One region of the Micromonospora sp. WMMD1274 genome, then DNA from elsewhere that is predicted to be linked to it. Evidence: riboswitches for the same ligand, from Rfam matches in the RefSeq annotation. Region 1 holds a riboswitch; the other holds the start of a gene.
What was found. Region 1 has a riboswitch for cobalamin ahead of ACN27D_RS01660 (VWA domain-containing protein). Riboswitches for the same ligand answer to the same signal wherever they lie in the genome.

Region 1 (9,958 bases):
ACGGTCACGTCGGCACCGTCGCGCAGCAGTCCCGCGACGATCGGGACGGCGTGGTCGGCGCCGTCCAGGAGGAGGACGCAGCGTCCGGTGACGTTCATCTCCATGCGGTGTGGACTCCCAGTGCGGTGATCAGGTGGCGGGTGGCCGCGGGCTCGGGCACGGTGATGCGGACCCAGGTGTCGTCCAGACCGGGAACGCTGTCGACGCGACGCACGGCGATGCCGTCGCCGTGCAGCCGGATACGGGCGGCGGACCCCAGCCGCGCGAGTACGAACGGGGCATTGGAGGCGGCGACCTCGATGCCGAGTGCGTTGAGCCCATCGACGAGGACCCGCCGGTGCTGCTCGACTCGATGTGCTTGCCGTCTGGCCTCGCGTGTTGCCTCGGGACTGGCGGTCGCCGCGATGGCGTGCAGGGCCGGGGTGCTGACCGACCACGGCGGCTGCTGCGCGCGCAGGTCGGCGAGTAAGGCCGGGTCGCCGATGACGTAGCCGGCGCGGATGCCGGGCATGGACCATAGCTTGGTGAGAGTACGGATGACCAGCAGACCCGTGACTCGGTGCTCGGCCAGACTGTCTGGCTGGCCGGGCACGAAATCCATCAAGGATTCGTCGACTACCACCACCCGCCCAGGTCGGCACAGCGCACGGATCGTCGCAGCCGGGTGCAGCCGACCCGTCGGGTCGGTGGGGTTGCTGATGACCACGAGGTCCGCGTTCGTGGGGATGGAATCCGGTTCCAGGGCGAAGCCGTTCTCGGGCCGGCAGAGGACGTGGGCAGCGGTGCGCAAGGCAACGTCCGGCATGGTGAGCTGCGGATGTACGACGACCGGGCGTTGCCACGGTCGGGCGCGGGCGAGCAGGAAGAACGCCTCGGTGGCCCCGGCGGTGACGAGGACGTCATCGGGGCGGCGGTCGTGGCGCCGTGCCACTGTCTGCTGCGCCGCCGTGGTGTCGGGGTAGCTGGTGCAGGCGGCGATACCGTCGCAAAGTGACTGGTCAAGCCAGTCCGGGCGAGGCCGCCGGCTCCTGTCGTCCGCGAGGTCGAGCAGATCGTTGCCGATCTCGGCCTCCGTGTCGGCCGGCGGCGGGCACACCACCGATGCCGGCCCGGGCGGCACCAAGGCGCGAGGGGCGGGGCGGGCTTGCGACGCGACGGCGTCGGCGAAGGATTGGGCGAGGTGAGGGTGACCGGCCCAGTGCACGTGCAAGTAGGACGCGCTCAGGGTGGGGCCGGCATAACCGACGGGCTCGGCGTCGACCGTCCAGGCCGGCCGGTCGCCGTGCACCGGGGTGACCGTCGTGCGGTGGAACTCGTGCGCGGTCGCGGCGGCGCCGGCCGGCCCGAGGAGCTGGTCGTCGACCAGGGTGGGCCGCCGGTAGGCCAGGGTGAGGCGTGGCGTCATCGCGGCGTCCGCGTCGAGGGCCCCGACCATGGGGTGGCCGTCGACGGTGTGGCACAGGTACAGCAGGCCGGCGCATTCGGCGACGGTCGGGACGCCGTCCAGCACAGCCTGGCGCAGCTCGGCACGCAGGCTCGTGTTCGCGCTCAGCGCCGCGGCGTGCACCTCCGGGAAGCCACCGCCCAGGTATAGCCCTCGAGCGCCGCTGGGCAGATGTCGGTCTGTCGCGGGATCGAAGGGGATGACGCTGCATCCCGCCGCTTCGAGCAGTTCGGTCGTCTCGGTGTAGCGGAAGGTGAATGCGCGGCCCGCCGCGACCGCCACCACCGGAGCCGCCAAGGAAGAGCGGCACACCTGCTGGCTGGGTTCCCAGGGTGCCGCCTTGAGGTCCGGTGCGGTTCGCGAGATCTCCAAGACGGCGTCCAGGTCCACGTGCGCGGCGACCTGTTCAGCGAGCCGGCCGAGCGAATCGGCCGCCGTGTCGCGTTCGGTGGCCGGAACGAGCCCGAGGTGCCGCGAGGGGGCGGTGATTCCCTGGTCACGCCGGAGGATGCCCAGGATGGGGACGCCAATGGACTCCACGGCCCCGGCGACCTCGGCGGCATGGCGGGGGGAGCCGGCCTTGTTGAGTACGACGCCGGCGATCGTGACGCCGGGCTCGAAGGTAGCCATGCCGTGCACGACCGCGCCGACGCTGCGTGCGGCGTGCGAGACGTCCACGACGAGGACGACCGGTGTTCGGGTCAGCGTCGCGACGTGCGCGGTCGAGGCGAACCCGTCGCCGCCTATCTGACCGTCGAACAAGCCCATCACGCCTTCGATGACCGCAATGCCGGCGTTGCGGGCACCGTGCAGCAGCAGGGGCACGATGAGCGAAGGGCCGACCAGGTGGGGGTCGAGATTGCGGCCGGGGCGGCCGGTGGCGAGGGCGTGGTAACCGGGGTCGATGTAGTCCGGCCCCACCTTGTGGCCGGAGACGACGTGCCCGCGGGCAGCGAGCGCGGCCATCAGCCCGGTCGCGACCGTCGTCTTGCCGTGCCCGGAGGCCGGCGCCGCCACGAGGACCCGTGGCAGGGTCACCATTCGATGCCCCGCTGGCCCTTCTGGCCCACGTCCATCGGGTGCTTCACATGCTGCATCTCGGTGACCAGATCGGCGACCTCCAGCAGGCGTGGGTCCGCGCGGCGGCCTGTGACGACCACGTGCTGGGTGCCCGGGCGGTTCGCCAGCGTCTCGACGACATCGTCGACGTCCACCCAGCCCCACTGCATCGGGTAGGTGAACTCGTCGAGCACGTACAAGCGGTGCCGCTCGGCCTGGATGCGTCGCTTGACTTCGGCCCATCCCTCCGCTGCCGCGGCGGCGTGGTCGTCGTCGGTGCCACTCTTGCGGCTCCATGACCAGCCCGAGCCCATCTTGTGCCACTCGACCGGACCGCCTTCGCCGGTTTCCTCGTGTAGCCGGGCGAGGCGTTCGAGCACGGTCTGCTCGCCGATGCGCCACTTGGCGGACTTGACAAACTGGAAGACGCCGATATCCCAGCCCTGGTTCCAGGCCCGCATCGCCAGGCCGAAAGCGGCGGTCGACTTTCCCTTGCCGTTACCGGTGTGGACCATCAGCAGCGGGCGGTTGCGACGCTGCCGCGTGCTGAGCCCGTCTTCCGGCACGACGAGCGGCTTTCCCTGCGGCATCAGGCCACCGCCTCACGGGCGGTCGCGGCGCGCACCACACCGGTGAGACCGTCGGCCGTCACCTCGCCGAGCGGCACGTACTCGGCCCGTAGGTGGGCGGCGAGCTCAGCCGCCAACCCGAGCCGGAAGCGGCCTGTCTCGCAGTCGACGACAACGCTCTGCGCGCCGGACACGGCGAGGTGCCGGGCGTGGCGATGGGCACGGCCGAGCGCATCAGGCCCGGCAGTGGCCCGCCCGTCGGTGACGACCACGAGCAAGGCACGGCGCGACGGGTCGCGCAGCGCCTCCCGGCGCAGCACCCCCGCCGACTGCTCGAGGCCTTCGGCGAGCGGGGTTCGTCCGCCGGCGGGCAGCTGCGCCAGACGGCGTGCGGCGACGTCGACCGAGCCGGTCGGCGGCAACGTGACGTCCGCGGTTTGCTGGCGGAACGTCACCAGGGCCACCTTGTCACGACGACGGTAGGCGTCCAGCAGCAGCGCGAGGACCGCTGCCTTGACCTGCTCCATCCGACGGCGCGCCGCCATCGACCCGGACGCGTCGACGCAGAGCAGGACGAGGTTGGATTCCCGACCGACGGTCTCGGCCCGACGCAGGTCGATGGCGGACAGCACGAGGCCGCATCCGGTGGTGCGGCCGCCACGGGAAACCTGGTGCGGTGCGGCGGCGGCGATGGTGGCGGGCAGGTGAAGCCGACCGGTGGTGGACCGGTCGCGTTTCACCCCGGCGACGCGGCCCTGAGGGGTACGCGCTTGCGAGCGGCGTCCGGACTGGCCCTTCCCGGTGCCGTGCACGACGAGCAGCCGGGCGCGAACCGGCTGACCAGCCGGGGTGACCGTCTCGCTCGCCGCATTCGCCGGCGGTGCCTGCCGGCCGGGCTCGGCGCCGGAGCGCGGAAGGGACTCCGATGCGCCGCCCGCGGGTGCCTGCTCGGCCCGATCGTCGTGCGGCGTCCCGCCGGGGCCGTCACCCGGGCCGTCATCCTCGGGGCCGGGATCGTCGCGGCCGAGTAGCTGGTCGAGGCGCTCCTCGTCCAAGCCCGGCTCGTCGAACGGGTTGCGCCGACGCCGGTGCGGCAGGGCAAGCCGGGCTGCCACGCGGATGTCCGCGCGGGTCACCTGGTCACGTCCCTGCCAGGCGGCGTGTGCGGCGGCCGTCCGGGCGGTCACCAGGTCGGCGCGGAGCCCCTCTACGTCGAACGCGGCGCAGATCTCGGCGATCGCCGTCAGCGTTTCCGTGTCGAGCGCCACCGCTGCCACCGAGCGTTGCGCCTCGGCCAGACGGGCGCGCAGCTGCGCCTGCGCGGGCGCCCAGGCCGCGGTGAACGTCTCGGGGTCGGCGTCGAAGGCAAGTCGGCGGCGAACGGCCTCCACGCGCGAGGCCGGGTCGCGCGGAGCGGCCACCTCGACGGTCAGGCCGAAGCGGTCCAGCAGTTGCGGGCGTAGCTCGCCCTCCTCGGGGTTCATCGTGCCGATCAGCACGAACCGGGAGGCGTGTTCGACGGAGATGCCGTCGCGCTCGACGCTTACCCGTCCGGTGGCTGCAGCGTCGAGCAACAGGTCGACCAGGTGATCGTGCAGCAGGTTCACCTCGTCGACGTAAAGCAGACCGCGGTGGGCACGAGCCAGCAGACCCGGCTCGAAGGCGACGACACTGTCGCGCAGCGCGGCGTCGAGGTGAAGGGAGCCGGTCACCCGGTCGTCGCTGGCACCGATCGGGAGCTCCACGAGCCGAACCCGCCGCTCGACGACTCGCGCACGCGGCTCGAACGGTCCGTCGGGAGACATCGCGGCGGGGTCGTCCGGGTCGACGGAGAAACGGTCGCCCTCGAAGACCCGGACGGGGGGCAGCACTTGGGCCAGTGCCCGGACGGTGGTGGTCTTGGCGGTGCCCTTCTCCCCACGGACCAGGACACCGCCGATGAGCGGGTCGATGGCGACCAGGGTGAGGGCGAGGGTCATGTCGTCAGAGCCGACGACGGCACAGAAGGGGTACTGCGCTGGCATGTAGGGCTCCCGCTCGATCTGCCATGGCGGTCCGCGTCGCGGTCGCGTCGCGGGTCGGATCGAGGCCGGTCTTCGGACTTCCCCGGTCTGTGCCGGGGTCACCGCAGCGGGCCCTGTGCCGGACTTTCACCGGCTTCCCAGATTCTCCCCGTAGCCGTCGGCGTGGGGCACCTCGAACCTTCGCCAGCCACCCTAGACGCTGTCCTGACGGTCCGGGCAGGGGTCTCGGTCCCGAATACGCGGGGCTAAGGTTCACCTTTATGAGCGCGCACGTCACCGTCGTCGGGCTCGGAGCCGATGGTTGGGTGAGTCTGGCCGAACCGGCCCGAGCACTGGTACGCAGCGCGGCGACCCTGCTGGGCGGCCGCCGGCACCTCGAGTCGGTGCCTGCGGTCAAGGGGCAGGACCGGGTCATCTGGCCCGTCCCGCTCCGCGAGAGCCTCGCCAGCACGTTGGAAGGCCGCCGTGCGCCGGTCGTCGCTCTCGCCTCGGGAGATCCGCTTCTGTCTGGCATCGGCACGACGTTGCTGGATATCCTCGGCGCCGAACGGGTGACGGTCGTGCCGGCGGTGTCATCAGTCGCTCTTGCGCGGGCGCAGATGGGCTGGCCAGCCGAGACCACGACGGTGATCAGCCTCGTGGGCCGAGATATCCGGCTGCTTGTGCCAGCCCTCGCCGCGGGCCGCCGGCTGCTGGTGCTGTCCAGTGACGAGTCGACGCCCGCGGCCGTCGCGGGGTTGCTCGCGGAACACCGCTGGGGTGACTCGCGGCTGGTCGTGCTCGGTGACCTGGGGTCGCCGACGGAGTCACGGGTGGAGGCGGTAGCGCGCAGCTGGAATGTCACCGATGTGCCGAGGCTGAACGTCGTGGCCGTGCAGGTCCGGGGGACCGGGCAGGGGTGGGCGGCCGGAGCGGTGCTGCCGGACGAGGCGTTCGAGCACACCGGGCAGATCACCAAGCGCGACCTGCGCGCCAGCGCACTGGCGCGGCTGTCGTCCGCCCCCGGGCAGCTGCTCTGGGATGTCGGCGCCGGCAGCGGATCGATCGGGGTGGAGTGGATGCGCGCGTGGCCGACAGCCCATGCGGTCGCGATCGAGCCACGTGCCGATCGGGCCGCCCTGGTTCGTGCCAACGCGCAGCGCCACGGGGTGCCCTCGCTCGAAGTCGTCCAGGCAAGGGCACCTGACGCATTGCACCACCTGCGACGTCCCGACGCGGTGTTCGTCGGTGGGGGCGCGACGACGCCGGGGGTGCTGGACGGCTGCTGGGCGGCGTTGCATACCGGCGGACGGCTCGTCGTGCACGGCGTCACGGCCGAGACCGAGGCTGTCCTGCTGGAGCGTTACCGCCGCCACGGCGGCGAGCTGATACGGCTGCACGTCGAGCGAGCCGAACCGCTCGGTCGTTTCACCGGCTGGTCGCCGGGGCGTGCGGTCAGCCAGTGGTCCGTCACCAAGGGAGCGTCATGACCGTCCACTTCGTCGGGGCCGGACCCGGCGCCGCCGACCTGCTCACGCTACGGGCCGTTCGGCTACTGAACGCTGCCGACGTCTGCTTGTACGCGGGCACCTACCTGGACGCGGGAGTGCTCGGACATTGCCGCCCGCGTGCCCGCCTGGTAGACACCCAGCACCTCGACCTCGACGAGATCACCGCGCAGCTGATCCGGGCGCACGCCGAAGGCCTCAATGTGGTCCGACTGTGCTCCGGGGACCCGTCGCTGTACTCGGCCGTCCACGAGCAGGCTCGTCGGCTCGACGCGGCCCAGGTGCCGTGGGACATCACTCCGGGCGTCCCCGCCTACGCCGCGGCCGCCGCCATCGTGGGTGCCGAGCTGACTGTTCCCGAGCTGGCTCAGTCTGTTGTGCTCACCCGCGCCCAGGCCCGCTCGACGGCGATGCCCGAAGGGGAGAGGCTCGCTGCCTTCGCGACGACCGGCGCGACGCTGGCACTGCACCTGGCGGTCACCCGGACCCGGGAGCTGGCCGCTGAGCTGGCCGAGCACTACGGCGCGACCTGCCCCGCCGTAGTGGTGTCCCGGGCAACCCAGCCCGGTGAACTCGTGCTGCGCGCGACGCTGGCTGACATCGGTGAGCAGGTGGAGGCCGCAGGGCTGCGCCAGGCCGCCGTCATCCTCGTCGGGCCGGCGCTGGCGCCAGATGTTCGCGGCGGCGAGTCGTTTCTGTACGCGGCCGGCCGCGAGCGGCGCGCCCACGCCTGATCACCGCACGAATCGAGGACTCCAGACCTGGCCGTTTTCGGTGACGCGGGTGGCCGAGGCACCGATGAGCACCAGGCACCTCATGTCGATCGTCTCCGGCTCCAGCTCGCCGAGACTCGTCACGCAGAGGCTCTCGCCGGGTCGTCCGACGTCGCGCCCGACAACCACGACCGTGGCCGACGGCTTCTGTTCCAGCAGCACCGCCTTGGCCCGTGCCAACTGCTCGGTGCGTGAGCGCGAGCGCGGGTTGAACAGCGCGAGCACCAGGTCGGCCTCGGCGACGGCACGCAGTCGCTTCTCCACCACCTCCCACGGCTTGAGCCGGTCGGAGAGGCTCAGCACCGCGAAATCGGCGCCGATGGGCGCGCCCGCACGCGCCGCGACGGCCTGGACCGCCGAGATGCCCGGCACCACGCGGACCGTGACGTCGGCGTAACGAGGGTCCTCGGCAGCTTCGAATACGGCCGACGCCATGCCGAAGATGCCGGCGTCGCCTCCGGAGACAACAGCGACCCGCTCACCGGCCAACGCGAGATCGAGCGCCGCCCGGGCGCGGTCCACCTCGACGCTGTTGCCGGACGCGTGCCGTACCAGCCCGGGCCGTTGCGGCACACGCTGGACGTACGGTCCGTAACCGACGACGTAGTCGACCTCGGCCAACACGTGTGAGGCCTCGGGGGAAAGCCACTCCTCCGGTCCGGGTCCCAGTCCTACCACGACGACCTCCGCGCCGGGCGCCGCCCGGAACGGCTCGCGTTCGGGCCGGTCGTAGCGGGCGACGCCGGGACGCGTGTCGCCCGGGACCAGGACGATCGAGAAGTACGGGACTGTAGCAGGGTCGACGTCGGCGACGGGGAGCACCCGTTCGGCGTCCATCGAGGCGCGCTCGACGTACCAGGAACCCTTGATGCGGCCAGCCTGCTGCAGCGCTGAGCGGACCTTGGCGAAGGTGCGGCCGAGCTTCATGATCACCGCGCCGTCGGTGTCGGCCAGGCGCCGTGCCAGCTCGGGCTCGGGCAGGGTGCCCGGCAGCACCGTGAGCACGTCGGTCTGGCGCACCAGGGGAAGCGCGGTGGTGGCGGTGGCGGCCGCGAACGCCGGGACACCGGCGATGACGTGAGTCTGGAATTCCTCGGCTAGACGGTCGTGCAGGTACATGAACGACCCGTAGAGCATCGGGTCCCCCTCGGACAGCACGACGACGTCGCGGTCGGCGATCAGGTGGTGACGCAGGCGCTCGGCGCACTCGAGGTAGAAGTCGGCCATCGCGCCGGCATACCCGCCCGGATGATCGGTCGCCTGCGTCGTGACCGGGTAGACGAGGGCCTCCTCGACCACGCCGTCGGGCAGCAGACCAGCCGCGATCCGCCGGGCGTTGGAGCTCTTGCCGACGCCTTGGTGGTAGGCCACCACGTCCGCCGCGCCGATGATCCGGGCGGCCTTGAGCGTGATCAGTTCGGGATCGCCGGGGCCGACGCCGACGCCGTAGAGGACGCCACTCATTCCTGCTCCTGTGCGAGGGCGTTGAGGGCCGAGGCGGCCATCGCCGAGCCGCCGCGGCGGCCGGTGACGACGAGGTATGGCACGTCGAGGTTCGGGTCGTCGCCGGCAAGGTCGATCAGCGCCTGCTTGGCCTCAGCGGCCCCGATGAAGCCGACCGGGGTGCCGATGACCGCCGCCGGCCGCGGTGCGCCGTCGCGCAGCATCTCCAGCAGGTGGAACAGCGCGGTTGGCGCGTTGCCGAACGCGACGACGGCGCCTTGGAGGTGTTCGGCCCACAGCGAGACGGCGGCGGCCGAGCGCGTGGTCGACCAGCCCTGGGCGAGGCCGGGGACGCGCGGGTCGCGCAGCAGGCAGCGGACCTCGTTGTCGCGCGGCAGTCGGGCCCGGGTCACGCCCGCGGCGACCATGTGGGCATCGGTGAGGATCGGGGCGCCCGACCGCAGCGCCGAGCGGGCCGTGGCGACCAGCGCCGGGTGGATGACCAGGTCGCGAGCCAGGTCGGTCTGCCCGCACGCGTGGATCATCCGGACCGCGACCTTCTCCGCGTTGACCGGGATGCCCGACAGGTCGGCCTCGGCGCGGATGGTCGCGAACGAGTCGACGTAGATCTGCGCGCCGTCGGTCACGTAATCGTAGCGGCGTGTCGGTGGGGCGAGGGTCATGCTTTCTCCAGGTCGGGCACGATCAGTGTGCGCCACGGTGTGACGACGACGTGCGGGGCGCCCCAGGCGGCAATCTCGTTCACCAGGCGCCGGTCCAGGCCGCTGCCGGGCACGGCGAGGTGCAGCGCGTGGCGCCCGTCGTCCTGAGTGATCCTGCCAAGGGCCGGCGGGCCGGTGGCCACCCGGGTGCCGGGGAGGGCCTCGATGCGGTTGCCCAGCAGGGTTTCGCCGCCTCCTGGCAGCTCGTCAACGTGCCACGGGGACCCCCGCTGCGTTCCGGCGGCCTCGACGAAACGAGCGGCGAGCCTCGTCAGGGCCGGCGCGGCCCGGTCGAGGGTCACCACATCGCCCCAGGCCGAGCGGCTGGCGCGGATCTGGGCACGGTCGGCGTCGACGGCGACCAGGCCGAGGTCGAGGTCGCGTCCAGCGACGTCGCCGCGCCCGTCGTCGAGGACGAACAGGAATCGGCCGGGCAG
Region 2 (6,416 bases), 4.8 Mb from region 1:
TCAGGTCGAAGACCAGCGGCTGGGCGGCGTCGACGTCGGTCACCATGACGGCGGACGCCTCCGGCCGCCGGTCCGCGTGCGCCGCGGTGGCGGCCTCGTAGCACCAGCCGGGCAGATAGCTCACGGTCAGCGAATCGGCGCCGTCGAAGCGGACGTGCAGGACGTTGCTCATCGCGTCGAGGCACACGAACACCGGATCTGCCGGTGCACCGCCGTACAGCTCCAGCCAGCGGCCCTCGCCCTCGACCGCGGTGTCGAGGGTCAGCCAGACGTCCTCCAGCACGGCGCGCAGTGGCCGGGCCGCCTCGTCGGCAGCCTCCAGAAGGGTCGGTGGACCCGGGGCCATGGTTGGCAGCGTATCCACGGCGTGTCACGCTGCAGTCACCTGTCGGTCACTCGCGCGCGGGAAAGCGGACAGCGCGGAATCGGACAGGCCGCTCGACCCGCGTCGGCGCGGCGACACCGCAGGAGACCAAGGAACCGGGGCCAATGGCCGTCGGAGGGTGAGCGGTGACCGGCGGGCGGGAACAGGCGACCGTCGGACACCCGGTCAGCGGCGGATGAGGCCGAGGTCGGTGGCGGTGGCGACGGCGGCGGTGCGAGAGTCGACGCCGAGTTTGGCGTAGATGCGGGCCAGGTGGGACTTGACCGTGCCCTCGGTCAGGTAGAGGCGGGCGCCGATGGCCTGGTTGGACAGACCGTCCGCGACCAGCGCGATGACCTCGGTCTCCCGTCGGGTCAGGGCGGTGCCCGGCGTACGCAGGCGGTTCATCAGCCGGTCCGCGACGGCGGGCGCCAGCGTGGTGCGTCCGGCGGCGGCGGTGCGGACGGCGGCGGCCAGGTCCTCGGGTGGGGCGTCCTTGAGGAGGTAGCCGGTGGCGCCGGCCTCGATGGCGGGCAGGGTGTCGGCGTCGGAGTCGTAGGTGGTGACGATCAGCACGCGCGGCGCTCCCGGGCGGGCGGTGATCCGGGCGGTGGCTTCGGCGCCGCCCATGCCCTTGCCGAACTGGAGGTCCATCAGCACGACGTCTATGTCGCCTTCGGCGGCGCGGGTGACGGCGTCCTCGGCGGTGGCGGCCTCGGCCACGACGACGAGGCCGGGTTCGGTTTCCAGCACGGCGCGCAGCCCGGCCCGTACGACGGGGTGGTCGTCGGCCAGGAGGAGGCGGATGGGGGCGTCGTCGGTCACGGGCGGCCCTCGGGCTCGGTCTCGGTGGGTTGGGTGAGGGGAAGCCGGGCGGTCAGGGCGGTGCCGTGACCGGGCGCGGACTCGACGGCCAGGGTGCCGCCGAGGGTGTCCATGCGGGCACGCATGGCCGCCAGGCCGAAGCCGCCGCTGTCGGCGTCGGGGGCGGACGTCCGTTCGGGGTCGAAGCCGCGCCCGTCGTCGACGACGTGCAGGGCGACGTGGTCGCCGAGATTGCTGAGGGTGACCTCGGCGGTGGTGGCCCGGGCGTGCCGGACCGTGTTCGCGAGGGCGGACTGGGCGACACGCAGGAGAGCCACCTCCTGGGCGGTCGACAGCGGCACGGGATCGCCGCCGAGGCGGAAGCGCGCGGTGAGGCGGTGGCGGGCGCTGGTGGTGGTGCACAGGCGCTCCAGTGCACCGGCCAGGGTGGTGCCCTCCAGGGCGGGCGGGGTGAGTGCGGCGACGAAGCGCCGGGCCTCGGCGAGGTTGTCCACGGCGACCTGGCGGGCCGCGTCGACGTGGCCCGCGGCGGCGTCGGTCCGGCCGGGCAGGGCGCGCTCGGCGGCGCGCAACAGCAGTTGGATGCTGGACAGGCCCTGGGCGAGGGTGTCGTGGATCTCGCGGGCCAGACGCTCGCGTTCGGCGAGTACGCCGGCGGTATGCTGGGCCCGGGCCAGGTCGGCCCGGGTGGCGGTGAGTTCCTCGATCAGTTGCCTGCGCTGCTCGCTCTCCCGGTACAGGGCCTGGTATCCCCACACCACCCCGACGGCGACGGCGGCGCCGAGCGCGGGACCGATCGCCACGGCCGGGGTGAAGGAGCCGGCGTGGGCGGCGAACCCGGCGACGGCAGCCGCGGCGGTGGCGATCACGGCGGCCAGGCCGGCGCGGCGCGGCAGCAGGTGGAGCTGGAGGAAGTACAGTGGAAAGGCCACCCAGATCGCGTCGGGGGACAGGCCCAGCAGCAACAGCCACACGGCGCCCACGGCGGCCAGCCACCACGCGGCGGTCCGCCGCGAGCGGCGGATGCGGGGAAGGAACGGCCCGGCGGCGTACGTCAGGCCGAACGCCGCCGCAGCAGCGACGATCAGTCCGGCGTGGGGCCGGTCGACGGCCACCGCCCGGCCGGCGGCCAGGACGAGCAGGCCGGCGATCAGCAGGTGAAGGCACCAGGCCAGGGCCCGGATGGTCGGCGTCAGGACGGGGGCAGCGGTGCTCACAGTGCGTCCCACGTTACCGAGGCAGGCGGCCCGGGGGCCTCTATCGAAAGTTAGAACCCGGGTGCCGTCTTCCGGCCCGCGAAGTGCCGTCCTACGCCAGACGCGCACACGGGCGTCGGCAGCGATGGTGGATCCATACCGCTTCCACCGCTGGAAAGGACAGGCCGAGGCCGTGTTCGTCGCCTGGAGAGATCTGAAGTTCGCCAAGGGGCGCTTTGCCCTGATGGGGACCGTCATCGTGTTGATCACCCTGCTGGTCGGGCTGCTGTCCGGGTTGACGGCCGGACTGGGCCAGCAGAACGTCTCGGCCATCACCGGCCTGCCCGCCGACAGGATCGCCTTCCAGGCACCCGGCGACGGCCAGAGTGTGTCGTACTCCAACTCCACGGTCACCGAGAAGCAGTGGGAGCAGTGGGCCGAGGCTCCCGGAGTCACCGGTGCCGAGCCGCTGGGCATCACCACCACCAAGGCCACCGCCGGGGACAGAAGCGCCGGGGTCTCCGCCTTCGGCGTCCGGCCCGGCTCCCGCCTGGCCCCCGACAGCGGCAGGATCGACGGGCGCTCGGCAGTGCTGTCCACCAAGGCCGCCGACGACCTCGGCGTGCAGGCCGGTGACTCGATCACGCTGGCCGCGCAGCAACTCACAGTGGCTGCAGTACGGGGCGACGCCTCCTTCAGCCACACCCCTGTGGTGTGGACCAGCTTGGACGCGTGGCAGCGGATCGCGCCTCCCACCGGCACCGGTGGCGGTGGCCCGACGGCCACCGTCGTCGCCCTGACCACCACCTCGGGGGCCGATCTGGCGGCCATCGACCGGCAGGCGGGCACCGAGACGGTCTCCGTCGACGACTCGCTGTCCGCGATCGGCTCCTACACCTCCGAGAACGGCTCCCTACAGTTGATGCGCGGCTTCCTGTTCGCCATCTCCGCCCTGGTCATCGGTGCCTTCTTCACCGTCTGGACCATCCAGCGCAGCGGTGACGTCGCCGTGCTGAAGGCACTCGGCGCCTCCACCGCCAACCTTCTCAAGGACGCCCTCGGACAGGCCGTCGTCCTGCTCACCGGCGGCACCCTGCTCGGCACCGGCATCGCCGCCGCCCTCGGCGCCCTCGTCGCCGGGTCCGCGGTGCCGTTCCTCCTGACCCCGGTGACCGTCCTGCTCCCCGCGGCCGTGATCGTCATTCTCGGCGCGCTCGGAGCCGCTCTGTCCATCCGCCGCATCACCTCCGTCGACCCGCTGACCGCCCTGGGGAGCGCCCGATGAGCCTGAACCTGACCGACGTCACCCTCACCTACCCCGACGGCGAGGGCCGCCTGACCGCCCTCGACCGCGTCACCCTGGACGTACCCAAGGGCAGCCTGACCGCCGTGATCGGCCCTTCCGGCTCCGGCAAGTCCAGCCTCCTCGCGGTCGCCGCCACCCTCATCACCCCCGACTCCGGCACCGTCACCGTCGACGGCACCCCCACCACCGGCATGATCAGGAGCGAACTCGCCGACCTGCGCCGCCGCAGGATCGGCATCGTCTTCCAGCAGCCCAACCTGCTGCCCTCCCTCACCGCCGCCGAGCAGCTCCAGGTCATGGCCCACATCGACGGCCGCCCGCCGGCCACGGCCCGCACCCGCGCCATGGAACTCCTCGACGCGGTCGGCCTCGCCGGCCAGGCCGACCGCCGGCCCCACCAGCTCTCCGGCGGCCAGCGCCAGCGCGTCAACATCGCCCGCGCCCTGATGAACGACCCCACCGTGCTGCTCGTCGACGAACCCACCAGCGCCCTCGACCACGAACGCGGCGCCGCCGTCATCGACCTGATCACCCGCCTCACCCACCAGCAGGCCACCGCCACCGTCCTGGTCACCCACGACCGCACGCTCCTCACCGCCGCCGACCAGATCGCCGAGGTCCACGACGGCCGCCTCCACCTTCCGGCACCGGCCCGCTGAAGCGGCGCGACCCACGAGCTGTCCGGCCCGCAGCAGCAACCCGGCGTACGCCGGGACGCCGGCCCGTCCCCGGCCGGCGGGAACGCGGTCGCGGCCGACGGAATGTGAGACCGCCGACTCCGCCGCTCGTCACGGCACGTGTGCGGCTCCTGGCGCATTGACACCGGGGCTACGGCCACATAAGACTGTCGCGACAACTGAATCACCGCGTGTACGTGCGGGGGAAGACCGGTCGAAATCCGGCGCTGGCCCGCAACGGTAGGCCGTCCAGTGAACTCTGGCGGCGAGCCCGAATACCCGTCGTACGCGTGAATCCGCTCCCCACCCGTCGTGGCCCACGGGTCGGAGTCCCGACCGACCCGGCGTTGCCGCATCGGCCGGGCTTTCGACGACCGCCGGGCCGGAAAGGCGCTTCCGATGGTCGTCCGCCGAAGCCGGCACCGCCTGCTCGCGCTCCTCTGCGGCGTGCTCGCCGCCTCATCCTCACCACACCGGCCGTCGCCGCACCCGAGCGCGCCGCCCTCACCCGCCCCGAGGCCGCCGCCGGCTGGCTCGCCCGGCAACTGGTCGACGGGGAACGCTTCGAGGCGGTCTTCGACGGCGTCGCCTACCCCGACCAGGGGCTGACCCTCGACGCCGTGTTCGCCTTCGCCGCCGCGGGCGCCGCCGACGACTACAGCGCCGACGCGCTGGCCTGGGTCACCCGGCCGGACATCCGCGACGGATACGTCGGCGACGGCGTCGCCGAGGCGTACGCGGGCGCGACAGCCAAGCTCGCCCTCGCCGTGCAGGTGCGCGGCGGCGACCCGGCCGACGTCGGCGGGGTCGACCTGATCGCCCGGCTGCGCTCGCTCCAGACGCCGGCCGGCCGGTTCAGCGACCGGTCCGCGTACGGCGACTACAGCAACGCGTTCAGCCAGTCCTTCGCGCTGCTGGCGCTGGACCGCACAGCGGCCGGGGCGCCACCGGCGGCGGCCGCCTGGCTGGCCGGCACCCGATGCCCGGACGGCGGCTACCCGCTGCTGCCCGCGCAACCGGTCTGCGTGTCCGACGTGGACGCGACCGCGCTCGCGACGCAGGCGCTGCGCGCCGCGGGGCGTCCGGCCGACGCCGCCGCCGGGCTGCGCTGGCTCGTGTCCGTCCAAGGTGCCGACGGCGGCTTCGCCAACGCCGCCGGCACGCCGAACGCCAACAGCACCGGCCTCGCCGCGCAGGCCCTGCGCGACGGCAGCCGGCCCCTGGCCTGGGCGCGCGCCCGGGCGTTCCTCGCCGGACTCCAGGTCGGCTGCGCCGGGGCGCCGGCGGACCGGGGCGCTGTCGACTTCGACGGCGGCGGCTTCGACCCGGCCACCGCACCGCGGGCCACCGCCCAGGCCGTCCTCGGTCTCACCGGGACCGGGTACGCCCGCCTGTCCGCCGCCGGTGCCGAACCCGGCGCGCCGGCGCTCGCCTGCCCGTGAACCCCCTCGCCGCTCACCCGATCACAGGAGGACCCGTGTTCCGTCACCGTTCCACAGTCCGCACCTGGCTGGCCGGCCTGCTGGCCGCCGCCGTGGCGGGCGTCGCGCTGACCGCCGCCGAACCCGCGCCCCGGGCGGCGCACGCCGCCGCCTGCGTCGGCACCTCGGGAGTCACAGTGGTCGTCGACTTCGCCGCGCTCGGCGGCGGCGTCCAGGTCGGATGTGCCCCGGGTGACCCGGCCACCGGCCTGGCCGCGCTGCAGGCCGCCGGCTTCACAGTCACCGGCACCGCCCGCTGGGGCCTGGCCTTCGTCTGCCGGATCAACGGCAAGCCCACCGCCGCGACCGAGCCGTGCGTCAACACCCCGCCGGTCACGGCGTACTGGTCGTACTGGCACGCCCCCAGCGGCGGCTCCTGGTCCTACAGCACGTCCGGGGCGACCAGCTACAACCCCGCGCCGGGCAGTGTCGAGGGCTGGTCCTTCGGCGCCGGCGCCCCGCCGAGCATCGCCGCTCCCTAGGTGTGACCAGCGGCGCACCGGGTGCCGGCCGCTGCTCTGGCGTCGTCGCGCGCCCGGGCGGTACGGTGTCGGCACCCGGTGCGCC

Region 2: it holds a riboswitch for cobalamin, as region 1 does, so the genes downstream of both, ACN27D_RS24985 (peptidase) here and ACN27D_RS01660 (VWA domain-containing protein) in region 1, are expected to answer to the same signal.

The regions. Positions count from the first base shown of each region.
Region 1 is NZ_JBMHMG010000001.1:441,366-451,323, reverse strand. It holds gene cobC (Rv2231c family pyridoxal phosphate-dependent protein CobC) at 95-1,096, opposite strand; partial or broken gene ACN27D_RS01670 (cobyrinate a,c-diamide synthase) at 1,157-2,485, opposite strand; gene cobO (cob(I)yrinic acid a,c-diamide adenosyltransferase) at 2,479-3,093, opposite strand; gene ACN27D_RS01660 (VWA domain-containing protein) at 3,093-5,096, opposite strand; cobalamin riboswitch at 5,143-5,286, opposite strand; gene cbiE (precorrin-6y C5,15-methyltransferase (decarboxylating) subunit CbiE) at 5,357-6,565, shown strand; gene cobM (precorrin-4 C(11)-methyltransferase) at 6,562-7,317, shown strand; gene ACN27D_RS01645 (precorrin-2 C(20)-methyltransferase) at 7,318-8,820, opposite strand; gene ACN27D_RS01640 (precorrin-8X methylmutase) at 8,817-9,482, opposite strand; gene ACN27D_RS01635 (sulfite reductase subunit beta) at 9,479-9,958, opposite strand, start outside.
Region 2 is NZ_JBMHMG010000001.1:5,253,526-5,259,941, forward strand. It holds gene ACN27D_RS24960 (hypothetical protein) at 1-346, opposite strand, end outside; gene ACN27D_RS24965 (response regulator transcription factor) at 551-1,189, opposite strand; gene ACN27D_RS24970 (sensor histidine kinase) at 1,186-2,406, opposite strand; gene ACN27D_RS24975 (ABC transporter permease) at 2,531-3,670, shown strand; gene ACN27D_RS24980 (ABC transporter ATP-binding protein) at 3,667-4,350, shown strand; cobalamin riboswitch at 4,506-4,669, shown strand; gene ACN27D_RS24985 (peptidase) at 4,716-5,810, shown strand; gene ACN27D_RS24990 (hypothetical protein) at 5,846-6,331, shown strand.